Regions from separate parts of the Actinoplanes digitatis genome, predicted to be linked through region 2. Evidence: riboswitches for the same ligand, from Rfam matches in the RefSeq annotation. Region 2 holds a riboswitch; the other holds the start of a gene.
The links. A riboswitch is a leader RNA that binds a small molecule or an ion and turns the genes downstream of it on or off. The one in region 2 is predicted to bind ZMP and ZTP.
Positions count from the first base shown of each region.

Region 1: linked by a shared signal. The riboswitch ahead of BJ971_RS15420 (bifunctional 5,10-methylenetetrahydrofolate dehydrogenase/5,10-methenyltetrahydrofolate cyclohydrolase) and the one ahead of BJ971_RS36590 (glycine hydroxymethyltransferase) in region 2 are both predicted to bind ZMP and ZTP.

Region 1 is NZ_JACHNH010000001.1:3,571,800-3,579,442, reverse strand. It holds gene BJ971_RS15440 (glycosyltransferase family 2 protein) at 1-145, shown strand, start outside; gene BJ971_RS15435 (glycosyltransferase) at 142-1,533, shown strand; gene BJ971_RS42125 (hypothetical protein) at 1,632-4,115, shown strand; gene BJ971_RS15425 (DUF1616 domain-containing protein) at 4,112-5,011, shown strand; ZMP/ZTP riboswitch at 5,011-5,094, shown strand; gene BJ971_RS15420 (bifunctional 5,10-methylenetetrahydrofolate dehydrogenase/5,10-methenyltetrahydrofolate cyclohydrolase) at 5,110-5,979, shown strand; gene BJ971_RS15415 (glycoside hydrolase family 26 protein) at 5,969-7,018, opposite strand; gene BJ971_RS15410 (polysaccharide deacetylase family protein) at 7,018-7,643, opposite strand, start outside.
Region 2 is NZ_JACHNH010000001.1:8,253,127-8,260,769, forward strand. It holds gene BJ971_RS36585 (discoidin domain-containing protein) at 1-1,077, opposite strand, end outside; gene BJ971_RS36590 (glycine hydroxymethyltransferase) at 1,596-3,017, opposite strand; ZMP/ZTP riboswitch at 3,037-3,145, opposite strand; gene BJ971_RS36595 (discoidin domain-containing protein) at 3,233-6,196, opposite strand; gene BJ971_RS36600 (copper resistance CopC family protein) at 6,598-7,158, shown strand; gene BJ971_RS36605 (RNA polymerase sigma factor SigF) at 7,383-7,643, shown strand, end outside.

The DNA of each region.
Region 1 (7,643 bases), 4.7 Mb from region 2:
CCTGGCCGCCGCCACCCGCGGCCGGGGCACGCACCACCTGCTCAAGGCCTGCGGCGTGCTCGCCGGGGTCACCGCGGCCGCCGTCGGCGGTGTCGTCGAGACGTTCGCGGCCCGCCGCACCGTCCCGGCCGGACTGGCCCGATGACCGCGGGGGTGAACGGTGTCGGCATCAACGGCAAGGTCTGGGTTCCCGAGCAGCGCGTCGACGAGATGATCACGCCGCCGGCCTTCGAGCCCAGCGGCGAGGTGCTGCCCGCGACCGTGCTCGACCTGGATCTCTCCGAGCCGCTGCCGGTGGTCGCCGGCGTCGGCGCGGACCACCGCCGGGTCCTGCAGGCCTGGGTGCTCGTCCGGCTCTTCACCGAGCCGATCGGCACCGTGCTCATCGACGTACCGACCCGGGGCCTGCGGCCCGCCGAGCTGGCGGCCGCGATCCAGGCCGAGCTCGGCACGGCGCTGGCGCCGCGGCTCGCCGGCCTTGGGCTGGCCACGCTGCCGATCGACGGCATCACGCCGGCGACCGAGCCGGCCTTCCTGGCCCGGCGCCGCGAGGTGCTCGCCGAGGCGCCCCCGATCACCGTGGTGATCTGTACCCGGGAGCGGCCCGGCGCCCTGGCCCGCTGCCTGGACAGCCTGCTCGCGCAGGCGTACCCGGACTTCCGGGTCCTGGTCGTCGACAACGCACCGGTCACCGGCGCGACCGCCGAGGTGGTCCGCGCCGCGGCCCGCCGCGGCAACGTCGACTACCTGGTCGAGCCGCGCGGCGGCCTCTCCTTCGCCCGCAACGCCGCCGTCGCTGCCGCGCCCGGCGAGATCCTGGCCTGGATCGACGACGACGAGTACGCGGACGTCAACTGGCTCGCCGAGGTCGCCCGGGCCCTGGCCGACCACCCCGAGGCGGACGTCGTCTCCGGCGTGATCGTCCCCGCCGAGCTGGAGACACAGGCGCAGCTCTGGTTCGAGCAGTTCGGCGGGCACAGCAAGGGCCGCGGCTTCAAGCCGGACGTGTTCAGCCCCGCGACCGCGCACATCCAGAGCCCGCTGTACCCGCTGCCGCCGTTCGGCACGGGCGCGAACATGACCTTCCGCCCGGGAGTCATCGAGCGCATCGGCGGCTGGGACACCGCGCTCGGCGCCGGCACGCCGGCCATGGGCTCGGAGGACACCCTGGCGTTCACCCAGGTCCTGGTCGGCGGCGGCACGATCGTCTACCAGCCGACCGCGGTGACCCACCACTACCACCGGCGCGACCTCGAGGGCCTGCACAAGCAGATGGTCGGGTACGGCGCCGGGCTGACCGCCGCGTACACGAGCCTGCTGATGAAGCGCCCGGGCCTGCTCTGGCCGCTGCTGCGGCTGGCGCCGGGTGCCCTGCGCGACCTCACCAGCAAGGACAGCCTGCGGGTGTCGACGCTGCGCGACGACTTCCCCCGGGAGCTGCTGACGGCCAACCGCCGCGGCATGCTGGCGGGTCCGCGCGCCTACCTGAAGGGCCGGCGGGCCGCCCGGGCGAAGGCCCGCGGCGACCGCTGATCGCGCCGAGTCGGCCGTTCACCGGAAAGTTCCCAGCTCACGCGGCATTCTCGGTCCAGAGGACCTGTATGTGCGACAACGCCACGGAGGCCCAGCCCATGGCGGACCAGCGCTCGGCAGACCAGCGCTCGCCAGAACCGAGCAAGACCCCGGACGACGCGCGGCCGGACCCCACCGGGGTGCGCCCGCCCGCGCCGGACGTACAGACCACGTCCGGCGTGCCCAAGACGCAGGTCCCGGCGGCCGGGGCGCCCGACGCCACGGCCAAGGCCAGGGCCATGGCCGACGCCATCGCCAGGGCCCGGGCCGACGCCCTCGCGAAGGCCAAGCCCGCGGCGAGCGCCGAGGACACCGTCGTGCTGCGCGTCGAGCCCTCCTCGCCCGAGGACACGGCGGTGCTGACCGTGCCCACGCCGCAGCCACCCAAGGCCGTGCCCACACCACAGCCACCCAAGGCCGCGCCCACACCGCAGCCGCCCAAGGCCGCGCCCACACCGCAGCCGCCCAAGGCCGAGCCCGCGCCGCAGCCGCCCAAGGCCGAGCCGCCCAAGGCCGGTCCCGGCGAGGAGACCCAGGTCATCCTGCCGCGGGCGGCGGACGACACCGTCGTGATCCCGGCGTACCGGGTCGCCCGGCCGGCCGACGTCGCCACCGCCATCATCCCGGTGGTGCCCGGCCGCGGCGACGGCCCGCGGACCGAGGCGGCGCACCCGCCCGACCCCGGCCGCGCGCCCAAGCCCGCCCGCCCCCGCCGCGAGCCCCTCGACCTCGGGCACGCCCCGGCCGTGCTCACCATCTCGGCGCTGGGCGTCCTCATGGTGGCGCTGGCCTACGCCGGCGGCCGGATCGGCACCGGCAACGCGCAGATCGCGTACTGGATCGGCCAGGTCGTGGTCTTCACGCCCGTCGTCGTGCGGCTGCTCAGCCGCCGCATGGCGGGCGTCGCCGAGTCGTTCGTGCTGGTCATGGGCCTGGCCCTGAACCAGTACCTGCTCAAATGGATGTACAGCCCGGATCAGTTCCGGTTCCCCGACGAACTACAGCACTGGCTCGCGACGACGGTCATCCTGGAGTCCGGCGTGCTGTTCCGGCCGAACCCGGCCCTGCCGCCCGCCGAGCACTTCCCCGGCCTCGCCGAGCTGGGCGCGGCCGTCGCGCAGCTGACCGGGCTGCCGGTGACGGCCGCCGGCGTCATCGTCGCCGGCGTCGCGCACCTGGTCTTCGTCGGCCTGCTCTTCGCCGTCGTGCTGCGGGCCAGCAACTCCCCCGCGGTCGCCGGCGTCGCCTGCGCGATCTACGCGACCGCCCTGCACTACCTCTTCTTCAACTCGATGTTCCTGTACCAGACCGCCGCGCTGCCGTTCTTCATGCTGACGGTCTGGGCGGTCCGGCGGTGGCGTACCAGCGGTGGACCGCAGTTCGCCTGGCTCGCCGTGGTGTCGATGGCGCTGACCACGGTCAGCCACCACGTGACGGCGTTCGCGCTGGTGGCTACGCTGCTGCTGCTCGCCGTCGCCGAGCTGACCACCGAGAAGCCGCGGCGCTGGTCGGCGTTGATCATGCCCGCGGCCGCCGCCGCGGTCGTGGCGGCCTGGATCCTGCTCGTCGCCACCGACGTCCTCGGCTACCTGGAGGAGCCGGTCGACCAGGTCACCCGTACCGTGTCGCAGCTCCTGTCCGGCGCGAGCGACCCGGCGTCGACGTCGGCGCCGGTCTCCCTGGGCCAGCTCGCGGTGCAGGGCGCCGGCCTGCTCGGCCTCGCCGTGCTCTACATCGCCGTCACCCGCGACATGGTGCAGCGCCACGACCGGGACTGGTGGCGGTGGGCCGCGGTGGCCGGCGGCCTGATCTTCTTCGCCGGCAACGGCGTGCGGTTCCTGGGGCAGAACGGGCCGGAGATCGCCGGCCGGCTCTCCACGTTCACCTACATCCCGATCTCCATCCTGGCCGCGATCGGCCTGGTCCGGGGCGTGCAGCTGATCCCGGCCCGGGACGCCGAGGGGCACCGGTGGCGCGCCGCCGCCCCGGCCATCGACGTGGTCATGCCGGGCGGCTGGAACCTCTACAGCCGGGTCGCGGCCGGGGCCGCGATGATCACGTTGCTGATGATCGGCGCGCGGGCCGGCGGCTGGCCGCCGCTCGCCTCGCTGCTGCCGGGGCCGTACCTGGCCGGCGGCTACGAGCGCTCGGTCGACGCGCCCGGGCTGGAGGCCGCCGAGTGGCAGCGCCGTGTCCTGGGCCCCGGCAACCGCGTCGGCGGCGACGCGACCTCGGTCTCCCTCGCCTCGACCTACGGCCGCCAGGACCCGGTCCGCGAGGTCGGCCCGCTGTACTACGCCGATTCCTGGGGACTCGAGCAGGAGGACCTGGTGACGGAGCTGCACCTCCAGTACCTGGTGGTGGACCGGCGGCTGGGCACCCAGTTGCCGGAGAGCGGCGCCTACTTCGAGATGGATCCGCGCTCCGGGCAGATCACCTCGCCGCTGACCGACACCCAGCTCGGCAAGTTCGACACGCTCACCGACGTCGACCGGATGTACGACAACGGCACGGTGCGCGTCTACCGGCTGGGTGAGCGGTGAACGCCCTGCTGGGCCGCGTGGTCGCGGCGCTGACCGTCGCCTCGGTCGCCGCGGTCCTGCTGGGCCCGGAGGTGGCGGCGATCGCCGGCGGCCTGCTGCTCGCCTTCGTGCTGCCCGGCCTGGCGCTGCTCGGCGCGGTCTTCTCCCGGCGTGACCTGACCGCGGTCGAGCGCATCGTGCTCACCCCCGCGCTGAGCATGGGCGTGCTGATCCTCGCCGGCCTGGCCATCCACGTCGTGGGCCTGCGGATCGACCGGGCCTCCTGGGCGGTCGCCACGGGCGGGGTCACCCTCGTCGCGCTCGCCGTCGCGTGGCTCGCACCGCGCCGGGCACCGGAGCCACCGGCCGTACCGGCCGCACCAGCCGCGCCTGCCGCACCGGCCCGCGCGGGCGCCGGCGGCGCGGCCGCGCGAGCGCCGCACGGCCTCGGGCAGGACGCCACCGTGGTGATATCGATCGCCGAGGTCGAGGAGGCCCTCGACGCGGCGGAGCAGGAGAAGGCGGGGCGCCGCCGCCTGGTCCGGCAGTTGCTGCCGCTGGCGCTGGTGGTGCTGGTGCTCGGCGGGGCCGGCTGGCTGTCGTTCGAGACCTCGCGCACGACGCACGACACCACCGTCACCGCGCTGTGGGCCGGGCCGTCGGGTCCGGTCGATCGGGCGGGCAACCGCACCGTGCAGGTCTCGGCGAAGGGCCTGCTCCCCGAGGACGAGCCGTACACGCTCCGGGTGCTCAGCGCACCGGGAAAGGTGGTCCTGACCCGCACCCTCGCGGTGGCCGCCGACGGAACCTGGACCGAGGCGCTGCGCCTGCCGGGCGCGCAGCGGATGACCGTCAACCTCTACCGGGTCGCAGACGACACCGCCTATCGAACGCTCTATCTCAGCGCCGTAGACTGAGCAGGACACGCGACTGGCGGCATCGAGGATGGGGACCACCATCGGGGAGCTCGCCGTGGGGGCCGTCCGCCTGGGTGCCCACGCCGGAGTAGGCGCACATGTCCGTACCCCATGAAGCAAGACTGCTGCCCGGCAAGCCGGTGGCCGACGCGGTGCTGGCCGACGTCGCGCAGCGCGCGGCGAAGCTGCGCGAGGGCGGCGTCGTGCCGTCACTGGCGACCATCCTGGTCGGCGACGACGACGCGAGCGCCGGCTACATCCGGATCAAGCAGCGCCAGGCCGCCGAGCTGGGCTTCGTCTCGCCGCACGAGCACCTCGGCGCTTCCGCGACGCAGGACGACCTGCACCGGGCGATCGACCGGCTGAACGCGGACCCGTCCGTGCACGGGCTGCTGATCCAGTACCCGCCGCCGGCGCACATCGACTATGACGCGGCGCTGCTCACCGTCGACCCGGACAAGGACGTCGACGGCATGCACCCGCTCAACCTGGGCCGGCTCTCGGTCGGGCTGCCGGGGCCGCGGCCGTGCACGCCGGCCGGCATCGAGGCGCTGCTCGCGCACCACGACATCCCGGTCGCGGGCCGCGAGGTGGTCATCCTCGGCCGCGGCGCGACCATCGGCCGCCCGCTCGCCATGCTGCTGTCGCAGAAGCGGCCGACCGCGAACGCGGCCGTCACGGTCGTGCACACCGGCGTGCCGGACTGGCAGCGGTACGCCCGGCGTGCCGAGATCCTGATCGCCGCGGTCGGCGTGCCGGGGATCATCCAGCCGGAGCACGTGCGGCCGGGCGCCACGGTGATCGGCGCCGGCGTGCGCTACGAGGGCCGGCGGCTGCTGCCCGACGTGGCCGAGGAGGTCTCGGCGGTGGCCGGGGCGATCACGCCGCGGGTCGGCGGCGTCGGCCCGACGACGGTGGCGATGCTGTTCCGCAACGCGATCGAGGCGGCGGAGAAGGCTAGCCGCTGAAGCGGACGCTCTTCGCCATGGCGGTGAAGGCCGCGAGGGAGTCGGCGTCCGTGTCGATGCGCCACTTCTCCTTGTACCCGGGGTGGGTGTCGGTGTCGAACCAGACGACGCCGCCCACCGCCGGGTGTGCCTCGACCCACCGTGCGAAGAGCGTGATCCAGTCGGCCTTGGTCCGGCCGCCGCGGTCCACCGAGCCGACCTCGGTGATCATCAGCGGCTTCCGCGCCGAGAAGGACCGGTAGATCGGACCGAAGAGGGTGTCGGGCGTCTCGCGGTGCAGGTTGTACCCCGAGATGCCGACCCAGTCGACGTAGCGGTCGCCGGGGTAGAGCGCCTCGGGCGTGTTCCACTCCTCGACCGGGGCGGAGTTCCAGTTCGGGCTCCACACCCACGAGACGTTCGTCGCCTTCTCCTCGGCGAAGATGCCGTGGATCCGCCGCCAGCACTCGATGTACCCGGCCGGGTCCTTGCCGTTGCGGGCCGCGCCCCACGGGTACCAGTCGCCGTTCATCTCCCAGCCCCAGCGCAGCAGCACCGGCCGGCCGTGCCGCTTGAGCTGCCGGGCGGCCCGGGCGATCCGGTCGTCGCTGCGGCCGGAGGCGATGTCGGTGAACGCGCTGCCGCGCCAGGAGACCAGCGGCGTCGCGCCCGCGGGCAGGCCGTCGATCCGGGCGGGCAGCGTGTCGGTCCAGTCGTAGAAGACGTGCACGATGCGCTGGTCGCGCCCGGTCTGCCGGCGGCGAAGGGCCACGCTCTCGGCGAACGACCTGCCCTCCAGGTCGAGGTACGAGCCGAGGATGGTCCGGCCGGGCCGGAACGGCACCGTGCCGCCGCCCTTGGTGACCACCTGCGGAGCCGTCGCGCTCGGCCGCGGCGCGCCGGACGCGGCGGCCGGGCCGGGCGGGGTTGCGGTCGCGGCGGGCCCGTGGTCGGCGCGGATCCGGTGCACGGCGAGGCCCGTCAGCGGGACGGCGGCGAGACCGGCGAGGCCGAGCACGTGGCGGCGGGTCAGCTTGCGGGATGCCCGGTGTGCCGACATCACGTGAGGTTCCGGCCGGCGGCGCGGGCGACCTTGCGCACCACACGCCAGCCGGGCTGCGCGAGCCGCTTGAGCCGCGGCACCAGCGGGGACCCGCCCCCGGCGACCAGGTTCACCAGGTCGGCGCCGGTCATGGTGGGCGTCGGCTGTAGCCGGGGTACGGCGAAGCGCCGCTCGCCCGGTGTGTGCAGCCGCCGGCCGACCTCGGTGGCGTTGTCGTGCCCCGCCTCCAGCACCGCGTCGCGGACCCGGGCGCCGTTGTATCCGTGCGGGTAGGCGAAGCCGCGTACCCGGCGCCCCAGGCGCTGCTCCAGCTCCTCCTTGCTGCGCACGATCTCCTCGCGCAGCTGGGCGGGGGGCAGCACGTCGAGCGGGTGGTGCAGCAGGCTGTGGTTGCCGATCTCGATGCCGGCGTCGGCGACCTCGGCCAGCTCGTCCCAGCTCAGCAGGGTGCCGAAGTCGGGCGCCCAGCGGCCGAGCCAGCCGGCCTGGCCGCCCAGGTGCCCGACGGAGGCGTACAGGGTGGCGCCGGCGCCGGCCTCGGCGAGGACGGGCACACCCTCGGTGAGGAAGTCGCGGTAACCGTCGTCGAAGGTGACCGCGAGGAGTCTGTCGGTGCTGCCCT
Region 2 (7,643 bases):
CGAGCCGATGGTGCTGTTGCGGGTGAACCACTGCTGCTGCGAGTACTGCTGCTCGGAGCCGCTGATCCGCGAGTCGGCGATGTAGCCGCCGGACGCCCAGCCGTAGCCGGCCGGCGCGAGGTTGAGGTCGCCGTGAATGTCCATCCGGCGGAACGGCGCGGCCTGCGAGACGGCCCAGCGGTTGGCGCCGGAGACCGGGTAGACCGACAGGTTCTCGACCGAGCGCCAGAAGTTCTGGGTGGCGTTGCCCTGGAACCAGCCCGCGTCGACGGTGATGTCGCCGTTGATCCGGGTGTCCTGCGGGTTCTGGCCGAGGCCGAGCACCGAGGTGTAGAAGCCGACCTGGATGTTCAGGCCGTTGTAGGTGCCCGGCTTGAACGCGAGCACGTAGCGCTGGAGGCCGAACTGGTTCGACTCCTGCTGCCGGAAGATTGTGTCGGCCTGGCTCTGGATCGAGGCGCTCGACATCGACGGGTCGAAGACGATCACGTTCGCGCCGAGGCTGCCGCCGCCGGGCACGGTCGGTCCGGTCGGGGGCGTCGTCGGGGTGGTGGTGCCGCCGAAGATCTTGAACTCCCAGAGTGAGTAGCCGTACTGGGTGGCCCGTTCGGTGCCGTACATCCGCACGTAGCGGGCGGTTGCCGAGACCGCGAGGCTCTGCACGCCGGCGACGCCCGCGGTGGCCGCGGTCGCGTCGGTCCAGGTGCTGCCGTTCGTGGAGGTCTGAATCCGGAAGGTCCTGGCGAACGCCGCCTCCCAGTTCAGCTCGACCCGGGTGATGGCCGAGTCGGCGCCGAGGTCGACCTGTAGCCACTGCGGGTCGGCGAAGGCCGAGGACCAGCGGGTGCCGGCGTCGCCGTCCACCGCGGCGGTGGCCGGGAACACTCCGGGGTTCTCCGACGACGAGGCGGTCGCCGGCTTGCCCTGCGACAGCAGGGTCTCGGCGGCCGAGGCGCTCAGCGCGGTGACCGCGCCGAAGCCCGCGACGACGACGGCGACCAGGGCGCCGGTGGCGGCCAGGCGCCATCCGGTGCGGGTTCGTCTTTCGGGGACGGCGGAGAGATCGGGGATGACCATTGCGTCTCCTAGACACGGCGGTACGGGCGCGGGGGATGCGCGTCCGGGTGGGAGCCGGGGAAAGCTCCCGATGGGGATGACGGGGGAACCCGGAGAGAGCGCTCCCCCGCGTCCTGGACGCTAGGTTCGTAACGCTCATGTGTCAAAGGAGTGTCCAAAAGTGAATCGGGTCGCGCCCGAACGCGACGACCGCCCTACTTTCGGTCACCGGCGCGCCCGATAAGTCGCCCGGACCGGCGCCGAGCTGCGAATACGTTGAGGCGACGGCCGGGGAGCGCCCGGCGGAACCGGGCACCCGAGCGGCCTTACGGGCAGCCACGACGGGCTCGACCCGGTCTCGATAACGGTTGTTCGACGAGAAATCGACGTGCCCGAATAGGCTTGAACTTGCAAGACGATCATTACCGGCATGCTGTGCAAATAGGACAGTACGATAGAATTTGGGGAAGCGCTTCCCCGCGTGGCCGTCAGACGACGAAGGGCCGCGCCCGGCGGACGCGGCCCCTCATGGTCGAAGATCAGCCGAGGTCGACGCTCGGGTAGAGCGGGAAGTCCGCGAGCAGCTCGGTCGCCTGCTTCGAGATGCGGTCGGACACCGCGGAGTCCAGGTTGAACTTCGCCTTCGACGCGCCGGCCTTCGTGCTGCTCAGCACCGTGTGCATGAGCTCGGCGATCTGATCCATCTCCGCCGTGCCGAGGCCGCGGGTGGTCAGCGCCGGCGTGCCGATGCGGATGCCGGAGGTGTACCAGGCGCCGTTCGGGTCCTGCGGGATCGAGTTGCGGTTCGTGACGATGCCCGAGTCGAGCAGCGCCTGCTCCGCCTGGCGGCCGGTCAGGCCGTACTTGTCGACGTCGATCAGGACCAGGTGGTTGTCGGTGCCGCCGCTGACGACCGTGGCGCCACGGCTGGTCAGGCCGGCCGCGAGCGCCTGGGAGTTGTCGACGATGCGCTGCGCGTAGTCGGCGAACTCGGGGCGGCGGGCCTCGGCGAACGCGATCGCCTTGGCCGCCATCACGTGCGAGAGCGGGCCGCCGAGGACCATCGGGCAGCCGCGGTCGACCTGGTCGGAGAGCTCCGGCTGGCAGAAGACCGCGCCGCCGCGGGGCCCGCGCAGGCTCTTGTGCGTCGTCGTGGTGACGATGTGCGCGTTCGGGATCGGGTCGAAGTCGCCGGTGAAGACCTTGCCGGCGACCAGGCCCGCGAAGTGCGCCATGTCGACCATGAACGTCGCGCCGACCTCGTCGGCGATCTCCCGCATGATGCGGAAGTTCACCTTGCGGGGGTACGCCGAGTAGCCGCCGACGATGACCAGCGGCCGGAACTCCTTGGCCGAGGCGCGCAGCGCCGCGTAGTCGATCTGGCCGGTGGCCGGGTCGACGCCGTAGCTGCGCTGGTCGAACATCTTGCCCGAGATGTTGGGTCGGAAGCCGTGGGTGAGGTGCCCGCCGGCGTCGAGCGACATGCCGAGCATGCGCTGGTTGCCGAACGCGGCCCGCAGCTCGGCCCACTCGGCGTCGGTCATGTCGTTGACGTTGCGCTTCTGCACCTTGGCCAGCGCCGGCGCCTCGACCCGGTCGGCGAGGATCGCCCAGTACGCGACCAGGTTGGCGTCGATGCCGGAGTGCGGCTGCACGTACGCGTACGGCGCGTTGAACAGGGCCTTGGCGTGCTCGACCGCGACGGTCTCGACGGTGTCGACGTTCTGGCAGCCGGCGTAGAAGCGGCGGCCGATGGTGCCCTCCGCGTACTTGTCGCTGAGCCAGTTGCCCATGGCCAGCAGCACGGCGGGAGAGGCGTAGTTCTCGGACGCGATCAGTTTGAGGGACTCGCGCTGGTCCGTGAGCTCCTTGGCGATCGCGTCGGCGATGCGGGGCTCAACGGCGCGTACCGCCTCGAGGGCGGAACGGAAAGCGGTCGACTCGGCATTCAGTGCGGACATCGGACCTCCCTATCACAGGTGAAGAGGCCCAGGCGCACGGCAGGGTCGTCCAGCGGACCGGTCTCCACCACGACGGGGCCGCTCCACGATGGTTGGCCCATCCGAACGCGCCAGTCACGGCCCGCCGAACAGCATACCGGCGTCGTCCGCGCCACGCGATCGCTTGCCCAGGTCGCCTCGGTGCGCCGCCCCACATTTCGGGCGCGGAGGGCCGGTCAGAACGCCGCGAACTCGATCAGCTCCGCGTCGCCGGGGCGCCAGCCCTCGACCGCCACCGCCAGATAGCGGGCCCGCTCGCCGAGAGCGGAGTAGGTCAGGCCGTCTTCGGAGGCCTCGATGCGCCACTTCCTGCGGCGCCCCCTGGTCCAGGTCAGGCGGGTGTCGGCGACCGCGACGACCGCGCCGAGGTCCACCACCATCCGGCCGGACCCGCCCGGCCGCCAGGTCGTGCGGGGGTCGCCGTCGACCGCGCGGGCGGGCGGGTTCATGCCGGCGGGCAGCGGCGAGGTCGGGAAGGTGACGCGGCCGCGGGCCAGGTCGGCGGTCGGCGTCACCGGGAAGCCCGGCACGACCAGGCTGCGGGATCGGCCGGCCCGCAGCCGCACCCGGGTGGACCAGGAACCGGCCCGGATCGTCAGGTCGACCCGGCGCCGGCCCGGCGCGGTGATCTTGAGGTGGTTCGAGTCCCGCGCCTCGAACCGGGTGCCGTCCGGTGCCGGCTCGTCGAGCAGGAAGCGCGGCGGTTCGACCAGCGCCGTGCCGCCCGCCAGGCTCGTCGCCCACTGGAGTCCCTTGCCGCGGGCGATCTGGGTGCCGCGGTAGAGGCGGCGGCCGGACGGGAGGCCGACGACGGCCTCCACCCGTTCGGGCGTGAGGTTGAAGACGCTGAGGTAGCCGTCGGCGTCGCTGATCAGCAGGCCCTCGGCGGTGGGCAGGGTGCGGGCGGCGGCCGCGGCCAGGTTCGTCGTGCCGCCCGGGTAACCCTCGATGATGGGCGCCGGCGCGGACACGGCGCCCGCGCTCACCACGATCTCGCGGGACGTGCCGTGCGTGACGATGCCGGCCCGGCCGTCGATGCCGACCCAGCCGGATGCGGACCGGGTCTCGGGAACGGCGGCCGCGTCGGTCCAGGTCAGACCGTCGGTCGAGGTCTGGATCACGAAACCCTTGCCGTACGCGGCCTCCCAGTCGATCCGCACGCCGGCCACCTTCACGGCGGAGCCGAGGTCGACCGCGAGCCAGCTGTCGACCCGGCCGCGCTCCTCGCGGGCGACCGCCCAGCGGGTCTCCGGATTGCCGTCGGTGGCGTTGCGCGCCGGATTCCAGATGTCCTCGGAGGAGGCCGTCGGCATCGCGCCCTGCGCCAGGTCGGCGCCCCTGGTGTCGAGCACGGCGAAGGTGAAGATCGAGTAGCCGAACTCGGTGCCGGGCTCGCGGCCGAGCATCCGCACCCAGCGGGCGTCGCGCGGGCTGAAGGTGACGCCCGCCTCGCCCTGGTCGCCGAGCACCGCGGCGCCGTCCGGCGTGGTGAAGCCGCGCTTGCCGGACAGGCCGGACACCCCGGGCATGTCGAGGTTGAAGAGGGTGAGGCGGCCCTCGCCGGGCAGGCCGGTGCTCGCGTAGACGACAGTGCCGGTGGGCAGGGTGACGAAGCCCGCGGCGTGGTCACCGTCCAAGGCGAGCACGGTCGCGGTCGCGTCCAGGCCGTCGCGGTTGCGCTGGTACGCCCGGGTCCAGCTCGCTGTCGGCCGGCTGCCGGCCGGCAGGAAGGCCGGTGCCCGGGTGTCGATCAGCCAGTTGTCGTGCCCGGGCTGCCACAGGAAGTTCACGAAGCCGGCCTTGGTGACCGCGCCCGCGAACGCGCGCTCGGACTGGTGCGCGACCAGCCCGATCTCCTTGCCGAAGTCCCGGGTGCCGCTGGCCCGGCGGAAGAACTCGGCCCGGCCGACCGGCTGGACCGGGCGCGTGCGCAGGCGGTGGAACAGGTAGGAGATGGCCAGCTCGGCGCGGGCCTCGGGCTCGTACTTCTCCTCGCCGCTGAACTTCGTCAGCCGGTACTTCGGCTCGTACCGCAGGTAGGGCATCAGGCGCTCGGCCAGGTCCGCCTCGGCGCGGGCGGCGTCGCGGTCGCCCTGCACCTGTGCGAGGAACGCGAGCGGGAGGACGTCCCGGCCGTACAGGTGGTAGCGGTCCGCGACCATCGGCATGACCGGCTCGCCCGCGTCGCTGGCCAGCAGCCGCAGCGTCGCCCACAGCTGCTCGCCGTTCGGCGCGGCGGTGAGCACCTGCGGCAGCGGGCGGCCGGCGACCAGGAAGTGGATCGCCGCGCGGCCGGCCATCCGCCAGAGTTCGGCCTGGTAGTGCGGGTTGACCGACCCGTGGTTCTCCACGATGAAGGCGTCGTGGAGGTTGTGCGCGGTGTTCCGCTGGTCGATCCGCTCGCCGTCGAGGACGGCGGGGTTGGCGCGGTCGGCGACCGGCAGCCCGCTCGCGTTCGTCGCCCACAGCAGGAAGCGCTCCCGCCACCCGTCGGCTGCCTCGTCGGAGGGTGCGGCCCAGGCGAGGCCGGGCGCGAGGGCCTGCGCGTAGACGCCCATCTCCTCCAGCCGGGTGTCGCCGGTCCAGCCGCCGGTCGTGCCGTGCGGTGACCAGCCGTCGCTGAGCGGATCGTCGTCGGAGCCCAGGCCGTACGCGTACGACGCCTGGCCCGCCGCGATCTTGTCGACGTTGACGCGGGTCTGCTCGTCCAGGTCGTCCCAGAGCAGCCGGGCGGCGAGGATGAAGTACAGCTCGAAGGTGGAGTCCCAGAAGAGGCGGCGGCCCCACTCGGCGCCGCCGGCCAGCCGGTTGGTGGCGGCGTAGCGCTGGATCGTGGCGAGCGTCTTGGCCTTCAGGGTCGGCGCGTCGACGTCGGCGAGCCGCGGGTCGTAGTCCTCCATCCGGAGCAGGACCGCGTTGCCGAGGACGGAGACGAAGCAGAAGTCGGCGGCGCGGTAGGCGCCGATCCCGGTGTCCCACTGCTCCTCCACCCAGCGGGTATGCGCGTGCAGCACCTCGCGGTAGCGGTCGGCGACCGGGTCCGGCGTGGCTGCGGAGGCGCGTTCGGGCAGGGTGAGGGCACCACTGATACCGCCGACGCCCGCCAGCGCGAGCAGCTGGCGGCGGGACAGTGCGAGCAAGGAACCTCCTCGGCGGAGCCGAATGCCGATGACAGCCTTCGCGTCCGCCCCAAAGACTGTCAAATCACCATTTGGGCACGACGCTGTTCCACGATGGCCGCGACGTACTTCGATCCGCCGGAAACCCGCGGTCCAGCATGCCCGACCGGGCACTTCGGCCGTCCCTGGCGAGAGCCAGGTCACTGCGGCTCCACATACGCCCACGTCGCGGGCGCGGCGGTGTGAGTTCCGGAACTTAGATTGCTTGCTTGTTAACTAATTCATCGATGAGAATAACTTCACCGTCCCCAGCAGCACGTTCCCCCGCGCCGTGGCGCCGGCCCCACCCGAGGCCGGCGCCACGGCCGTGTCCGGGGCCGGGCGGGTGGATCGCCGCGCACCCTCTCGGCTAGGAAGTACGCATGCGTCTCCTTCGTATCGTCGCCGCGGCCCTGGCCGCGGCGCTTCTCGCCGTCCTGACCGCAGGCCCCGCGTGGGCACACAACGCGTTGGTGGAGGCGACGCCCGGCAAGGCCGCGAAGCTGACGACAGCACCGGAAGAGGTCCGGCTGAGGTTCCTCCAGAAGCTGGACGGTGACCGGACGACAATCGTGGTGACGGACGCCGGTGGACGCGAGGTGCCGGCCTCCGCGCCGAAGGCCGAGGGCAAGACGGGCTCGATCACGTTCCCGGAGGCCCTGCCGAACGGGGTCTACACCGTGACCTACGGCGTGGTCTCGCAGGACGGGCACCCGGTGCAGGGCAAGTACTCGTTCACCGTGAACGTGGCCGCGCCGTCGACCGCACCCGCGGCCCCGTCGTCGCCGGCCGCGGCGCCGACGACGACGGCCGCGGCTCCGATTCCGGTCGCCCAGAAGGAGGAGAAGGGCGGATCTTCCTGGCTGCCGATCGTCGCGGTAATCGGCGTCATTGCCCTGGTGGGAGCGGTCGGCGCCGCCTTGCTCCGACGCCGCCGCCCCTGAGCCCGGTCTACTGTGACCGAATGACTACTTAACGTGACTCATACTTTCGGCTAGTCATCTATGGCCCACTCGGCTAACCTCTGCATAACCGAACGGCCATACGTGTTCGGACGGCGGCGATCCATCGATCGTCGCCGGCGCGAACCGACAGCGATACCTTGCCCGACCCGGGCCCGGCGAAACGCCGGGCCGGCTCTCCGGACAGGTGACAAGGAGGACACGAGATGACTGTCATTCAGTCCACCGCGACGAGGACGAAGCCGGCGCTCAGCACGGCACCGCCGGAGAGCGCCGCCGACCTCTTGAACGCGATGGCCGCGATGCCGGCTGGTCACCCCTCCCGCGCGTCGCTGCGGGACCGGGCGATCGAGGCCTGGCTCCCACTCGCCCGCCACCTCGCCCACCGCTACTCCGGCCGCGGCGAACCCACCGACGACCTCATCCAGACCGCCACCGTCGGCCTCATCAAAGCCGTCGACAAGTTC